2 linked regions of the Cyanobium sp. PCC 7001 genome follow. The main gene of each other region encodes a partner of the protein of the gene in region 2 in a complex. Links are inferred from orthologs where the notes say so. Each region holds a gene or a part of one and is shown on either strand. Other genes may lie near its edges. The genes, in order: rpsS and rimM.

Region 1 (3,255 bases), 590 kb from region 2 along the record:
GTCTTCACGGGCAGCTTGTACTGCGCCAGGCGCATGGCTTCCCGTGCGATCTCGGGGGTGATGTCGGCACCGCCCATCTCGAACAGGATGCGCCCGGGCTTGATCACCGCCACCCAGAACTCCGGGTTGCCCTTGCCGGAACCCATGCGGGTCTCGGCGGGGCGCATGGTGACCGGCTTGTCGGGAAAGATCCGGATCCAGATCTTGCCGCCCCGCTTGACGTAGCGGGTCATGGCGCGACGACTGGCTTCGATCTGGCGGGAGGTGATCCACCCGCACTCCTGGGCCTGCAGGGCGAACTCCCCGAAGGCGATGGTGTTGCCGCGCGTGGCGACGCCGCGCATGCGGCCTCGCTGTTGCTTGCGGAACTTGACGCGTCTTGGACTCAGCATGGTTCAGGCCTCCTGATCACTCCTGGTTCGAACGGTCTTCGAACTGTTGGGGCTGCCGGCTGGTCCGGCGGCGGGGAGCGGCGCCCACGGGCAGTTGCTCCTTCTGGCCCGGCAACACCTCGCCCTTGAACACCCACACCTTGATGCCCAGCACCCCGTAGGTGGTGCTGGCCAGCTTGGTGGCGTAGTCGATGTCGGCGCGCAGGGTGTGCAGCGGCACCCGGCCTTCCCGGGTCCACTCGGTGCGGGCGATCTCGGCGCCGTTGAGACGGCCGCTCACCTGGATCTTCAGGCCCAGCACGCCGGCCCGCTGGGCCCGCTGCACGGCCATGCGGATCACCCGGCGGAAGGCCACCCGCTTCTCCAGCTGCTGGGCGATGTATTCGGCCAGCAGGAAGGCGTCGGCGTCGACGCGCTCCACTTCCACCACGTTGATGCGCACCTGACGGTTCGCATCACCCACGGTCTTCTGGATGCCGTTGCGGAGATCTTCGATGCCGCTGCCCTGGCGGCCCACCAGCACGCCGGGGCGGGCGGTCTTGAGCTCCACTTCGAGCTGGTCCGCCTTGCGGGCGATCAGCACATCGGAAATACCGGCGGCGCCGTACTTCTTGTGGATGAACTTGCGGATCCGATCGTCCTCCTGGAGGAGGGTGGGATAGGTCTTGCTCGGGGCGTACCAGCGGGAGCGGTGGTCCTGGGTGATCCCCAGGCGCAGGCCGGTTGGATGGATTTTGTGTCCCATCGGTGCGGTGTCCTCGGGGGTCAGGCGGAAGGAGCCACAGCAATGCTGATGTGGCAGGTCTGTTTCTTGATCGCGTAGGCGCGACCCTGTGCTCGGGGCCGGTAGCGCTTCATGGAGGGGCCCATGTCAGCGCTGGCGGTGGTGACCACCAGGCTGGCCGGATCCATGCCGAGGTTGTGCTCGGCGTTGGCCACGGCGCTGCGCAGCACCTTGGTGATGGGTCCGGTGGAGCGGTAGGGCATGAACTCGAGCATGATCAGCGCCTCGCGGTAGGTGCGGCCGCGGATCTGGTCGAGAACCCGGCGCACCTTGCTCACGGAACCGCGGATGTAGCGGCCGTGGGCGAGCGCCTGATTCGGAGCGGTGTTAGCCATGGATCAACGGCCTCCCTTTTTGTCCTTGATGTGGCCCCGGAAGGTGCGGGTGGGGGCGAATTCCCCGAGCTTGTGGCCCACCATCTGCTCGGTGACATAGACCGGCACGTGCGATTTGCCGTTGTGAACGGCGATCGTGTGGCCGATCATCATCGGCAGGATGGTGGAAGCGCGTGACCAGGTCTTGATCACGGTCTTGTCGTTGGCGGCGTTTTGCTTTTCAACCTTGCGAAGCAGGCTGTCGGCGACAAACGGGCCTTTTTTGAGTGAACGTCCCATAGCGGTTCAGGAAGCGGGCAAAGCGGTGTGGTTCATCAGGAATCGCGTCCGCCACGGCTCCGCTTGGAGGTGCGGCGACGTTTCCGGAGCACAAACCGGTTGCTGGGCTTGTTCCGCTTGCGGGTCTTGAGGCCGAGGGCCGGCTTGCCCCAGGGGGTGACGGGGCCGGAGCGGCCGATCGGAGCACGGCCCTCACCACCACCGTGGGGGTGGTCGCAGGGGTTCATCACCGAGCCGCGCACCTCGGGGCGGCGGCCCAGCCAGCGCTTGCGACCGGCCTTGCCCAGGCTGGTGTTGCGCACCTCGGAGTTGCCCACTTCGCCGAGGGTGGCGTAGCACTCGCGGCGCACCAGGCGCACCTCGGTGGAGGGCAGCTTGAGAGCGACATAGTCACCTTCCTTGGCCATCACCTGGGCGCTGGCACCGGCGGTGCGCACCATCTGGCCGCCGCGACCGGCGTACAGCTCCACGTTGTGAACGCTGGAGCCCAGGGGGATGGCCGAGAGCGGCAGGGCATTGCCGGTCTCGATCGGGGACTCGGGGCCGGACACCACCTGCTGGCCGATCTCGATCCCGGCGGGGGCCAGGATGTAGCGCTTCTCGCCATCGGCGTAGAAGAGCAGGGCCAGCCGGGCATTGCGGTGGGGGTCGTAGTGGATGGCCGCCACCTTCGCCACCACGCCGTGCTTGTCCCGGCGGAAGTCGACGAGGCGATAGAGGCGCTTGTGGCCGCCGCCGCGATGGCGGCAGGTGATCACGCCGCGGTTGTTGCGGCCCTTGCGGCGGTGCTTGGCCACCACCAGGCCCCGCTCCCGACCGCGGCCGGTGACTTCGGTGAAGTCACTGGCGACGCGGGTGCGGGTGCCGGGCGTGGTGGGGCGGTAGTTACGGATTGCCATGTGGTTTCAGACCCCTCCTCAGGACTCAGGGAACAGCTGGATGGCGTTGCCCTCGGCCAGGCGCACCACCGCTTTCTTGACCTGGGCGCGCTTGCCGGCGAAGCGGCCGACGCGGCGGGTGCGACGCGGCGGGTTCATGGTGCTCACGCCCACCACCTTCACGTCGAAGAGGGTTTCGACGGCGGCCTTGATGTCGGGCTTGGCGGCCCGATGGTCCACCTCGAAGGTGTACTGGTTCAGTTCGAGGGCACGGGTGGCCTTCTCGGTGATCAGCGGCCTGCGGATCACATCCGCGAGCCGGCCTGCAAAACGTTCAGCCATCGCCGTAGACCTCCTGAATCTTCGCGAGTGCCTCCTCGCTCACCACCAGCTTGTTGGCGTGGAGCAGGTCGAACACGTTGAGCTGATCGGCGGCGATCAGCTTCACCTTCTCGAGGTTCCGCACGGACTTGCGCACGGCCTCGGAGGCGTTGTCGAGGATCACCAGCACCTTGGCGCCGGCCTCGATGCCGAGGCGGGTGAGGGCGGCGGTGATCTCCTTGGTTTTGGGAGTGTCGAGCCCGGCG
Region 2 (3,288 bases):
TTCTCGCCCACCAGCTCCTCGACCCCGTCCTTCTCCACCACCGCCGTGCCCTTCACCACCACCCAGTGCTCGGCGCGGTGGTGGTGCATCTGCAGCGACAGGCTGGCGCCGGGATTCACCACGATCTTCTTCACCTGCCAGCGCTCCCCCTCCACCACGCCGTCGTAGGAGCCCCAGGGCCGGTAGATCTTCCGGTGCGCACGGCTCTCCGGTGCTCCCACCCGCTCCAGCAGGCCCACCACGGTCTTGACGTCCTGGGCCCGGTCGCGGTGGGCCACCAGCACCACGTCGTCGGTTTCCACCACCACCAGATCCTCCACACCCAGCCCCACCACCAGGCGGTGTTCGCTGCGCAGGTAGCAGTTGCGGCTCTCCTCGCTGATCACCCGGCCCCGCAGCACGTTGCCGGCGGCGTCCTGGTCGGCCGTTTCCCACAGGGCGCTCCAGCTGCCCACATCGCTCCAGCCCGCCTGCAGCGGCAGCACGCTGCCCAGCTCCGTCCTCTCCATCACGGCCACGTCGATCGCCACGCTCGGGCAGCCGGCGAAGGCCTCCCGCTCCAGCCGCAGGAAATCGAGATCGGCGGCATCGTGCTCCAGCGCCGCGCGGCAGGCGCTCACCACCTCCGGCGCCAGCCGCTCCAGTTCCGCCAGCACCGCACTGGCCCGGAACAGGAACATGCCGCTGTTCCAGGTGAACCGGCCCGAGGCCAGGAAGCCCTCGGCCGTGGCCCGGTCGGGCTTCTCCACGAAGCGGGCGATCGGCACCGCCCGCGGAGGGGCGTCGGCGTCTGCCGCCAGGGGTTCGGCCGCCTCGATGTAGCCGTAGCCGGTCTCGGGGGCGGTGGGCACGATGCCGAAGGCCACCAGCCGCCCGGCCTCCGCCGCGGCAAGCCCGGCCGTCACGGTCTGGCGGAAGCGGGCCGGATCGCGCACCAGATGGTCGGCCGCCAGCACCAGCAGCAGGGGATCGTCGCCCTTGGCCGTGGCCTGCAGCGCTGCCACCGCCACCGCCGGGGCGGTGTTGCGGCCGATCGGTTCGAGCAGGATGCCGGCCGGCTCCACGCCGATCTGCCGCATCTGCTCGGCCACGATGAAGCGGTGGTCCTCGTTGCAGATCAGCAGCGGCGGCGCCAGACCGGCCAGCCCGTTGAGGCGCTGCACCGTCTGCTGCAGCAGGGTTTCGTCGCCACTGCCCCCCAGGGCCCAGTACTGCTTGGGATAGCTCGCCCGCGACAGGGGCCACAGGCGGGTGCCCGTGCCGCCGCAGAGAATCACGGGAACCAGGGCGGTGCCGCCCAAGGAGGTGGTGTTGCTGCTGGGGCTGCTGCTGCTGGGACTGGTGCTCATCGGACCCGAAGCCTCGACCCCATTCAACGGCAGCCCGCCAGGGCGATGCTGCTCACCGTGCCGGGGCTCAGAGCTCCAGCAGCCCCGGCGGCGGCGTGATGCCGATCCACCCCTCGGCCAGCTTCACCTCGGGCACGATCGCCGCCACGAAGGGAATCAGCAGCTGGCGATCGCCGGCGGCCACCGCCAGCAGATCGTTGCCGGCGTGGATCAGGTCGGTCACGGTGCCCACCACCTCGCCGCTGGCCAGCAGCCGCACCTCCAGCCCCACCAGGTCGAGCAGATGGAACTCCCCCTTGGCCAGCCTGGGCCGGTCGTCGGAGCGCACCAGCAGCTCCTCCCCCACCAGCGCTTCGGCCGCATCCCGGCTCTCCACCCCGGCCAGGCGCAGCACGAACAGCTCCTTGCCCGGTAGTTGGCGCCCGGTCAGCAGCTCCACCTCCCGGGGCTCGGCGCCGCGCCGCTGCAGCCAGCGGCGGCCGGGCCGGGTGAAGCGCTCGGGAAAGTCGCTCATCGGCAGCACCCGCACCTCACCGCGTAGACCCTGGGCCGCCACCACCTTGCCCACCACCAGGAGGTTGTTCATTCCGATCAGGCCCGATCAGGCTGCTGCCGCCGATAATGGCGCCACGCCGATTTCCCCCCATGGCCGACCTGCCGATCCTGCCGGGCACCACCGTGGTGGTGCGTGACGTGCGCTCGATCTACAACGGCTACAAGGGTTTCGTGCAGCGGATCAGCGGCAGCCGCGCCGCCGTGCTGTTCGAGGGCGGCAACTGGGACAAGCTCGTGACCATGCCGATCACGACCCTCCAGCAGATCTGATCCAGGCCAGGGCCTGACGGGCGGCATCCTGCTCCGCCGCCCGCCGGGACGGACCCCAGCCATCCCAGCTCTCGTTTCCTGCCCCCAGCGTGAGCCTGCAGGAGAAGCGGCGGGGATCGGCGTGCAGCGTGCTGCGCTCCTCGCAGCTGTAGCTGGGCAGCCCCAGCCCCTGGCCCTGGGTCCATTCCTGCAGGGCCGATTTCCAGTTGTGGCGGTCGGGATCGGCCAGCAGCTCCTGGCTGGCCTGCTGCCAGTGGGGCGTGAGCCAGGTGAGCACCGGCTCGAGGGAGTCGCCCCAGCAGCGGTAGACCGCTCCGATCAGCGCCTCGCACAGCTCAGCGCGCACGGTGGCGATGCCGGCCCGATCGCCGCGGGCCATCGGCCCGATGCGCCACACCGTCTCCAGACCGCAGCTGTCCGCCAGCTCGGCCAGCCAGCGGTCGCTCACCAGCTGGCTGCGCAGGGCCGACTGGCTGCCCACGCCGAGCTGGGGGTGATGGCGGTGCAGGTATTCCGAGGCGGCCAGCCGCAGCACGGCATCGCCGAGGAACTCCAGCCGCTCATGGTTGCCGCGCTGGCGGGCCGAGGTGTGGGTGAGGGCCTCCTCGATCGGGGCCAGCAGGGCCGGGTCGTCGCCCGGGCCCCCGGGGTGGAGGGGATCGATGCCGAGGCTGGCCAGGAAGGCCACCAGTTGGCGACGGCGATCGGGGTTCACGGGACGCTCGGGAACGGGGGTGGGGCGGCACCGAAGGGGGGAAAGCAGGACGTAAGCCGGGTTCTGTTCCGGGTGGGGCGGACCCTGCCCGGGGTGATCATCTGTCTGGGACCGCCGTCTCCGGCGGCCTCGAGCGGCGCACTTGGGGCGGGACCGGTGTCATGGCCAACCGTTGGTCCCTGGGCCTTGCTCCCGGCCGGGGTTTACCGAGCCAGCACCTCTCGATGCTGCTGGTGCGCTCTTACCGCACCTTTGCACCCTTGCCTGTGCTCGTCTCCACCGCAGCGGAAGCGGAGCCATCGGCGGTGTGTTTCTGTGGCACTCTCCTCACGGTCACCCGCACTGGGCGTTACCCAGCAAGCCTGGCCATTGGGGAGCCCGGACTTTCCTCAACCGGGC

The links.
Region 1: the proteins of rimM (region 2) and rpsS are in contact, whole or in part, in a crystal structure (PDB 3A1P), measured with the Thermus thermophilus proteins. The link is inferred for Cyanobium sp. PCC 7001 from one-to-one orthologs. Residues at the interface, in WP_008632437.1 of Thermus thermophilus: Val4, Glu5, Ile6, Gly7, Arg8, Arg22, Gly23, Glu24, Val26, Leu84, Glu85, Glu86, Gly87, Arg88, Tyr89, Tyr90, Tyr91, Phe92, Leu94, Asp111, Ile112, Leu113, Asp114, Ala115, Gly116, Ala117, Gln118, Asp119, Val120, Ile122; in WP_011173711.1 of Thermus thermophilus: Lys28, Arg29, Leu30, Lys32, Thr48, Gln56, His57, Val58, Pro59, Val60, Tyr61, Thr63, Met66, Glu73, Phe74, Pro76, Thr77, Arg78, Arg81, His83, Gly84, Lys85, Glu86, Ala87, Lys88, Ala89, Thr90, Lys91, Lys92, Lys93.

Annotation. Positions count from the first base shown.
Region 1 is NZ_DS990556.1:1,548,231-1,551,485, reverse strand. The notes cover bases 153-3,100. They hold rpsS (30S ribosomal protein S19), read right to left. Parts: upstream 1,791-3,100; coding sequence 1,515-1,790; downstream 153-1,514. Other genes in these bases: rplD (50S ribosomal protein L4), read right to left, coding at 3,003-3,100; CPCC7001_RS07720 (50S ribosomal protein L23), read right to left, coding at 2,708-3,010; rplB (50S ribosomal protein L2), read right to left, coding at 1,826-2,689; rplV (50S ribosomal protein L22), read right to left, coding at 1,158-1,511; rpsC (30S ribosomal protein S3), read right to left, coding at 409-1,137. Outside these bases: more of rplP, read right to left, coding at 1-152; more of rplD, read right to left, coding at 3,101-3,255. UniProt on the Escherichia coli protein: In the E.coli 70S ribosome in the initiation state it has been modeled to contact the 23S rRNA of the 50S subunit forming part of bridge B1a; this bridge is broken in the model with bound EF-G.
Region 2 is NZ_DS990556.1:2,139,866-2,143,153, forward strand. Bases 177-3,157 are described here. They hold rimM (ribosome maturation factor RimM), read right to left. Parts: upstream 1,936-3,157; coding sequence 1,417-1,935; downstream 177-1,416. Other genes in these bases: CPCC7001_RS10530 (mannose-1-phosphate guanylyltransferase/mannose-6-phosphate isomerase), read right to left, coding at 177-1,349; CPCC7001_RS10540 (NAD(P)H dehydrogenase subunit NdhS), read left to right, coding at 1,995-2,174; CPCC7001_RS10545 (ribonuclease III family protein), read right to left, coding at 2,152-2,889. In the rest of the region: more of CPCC7001_RS10530, read right to left, coding at 1-176. UniProt on the Escherichia coli protein: One of at least 4 proteins (Era, RbfA, RimM and RsgA/YjeQ) that assist in the late assembly stage of the 30S ribosomal subunit.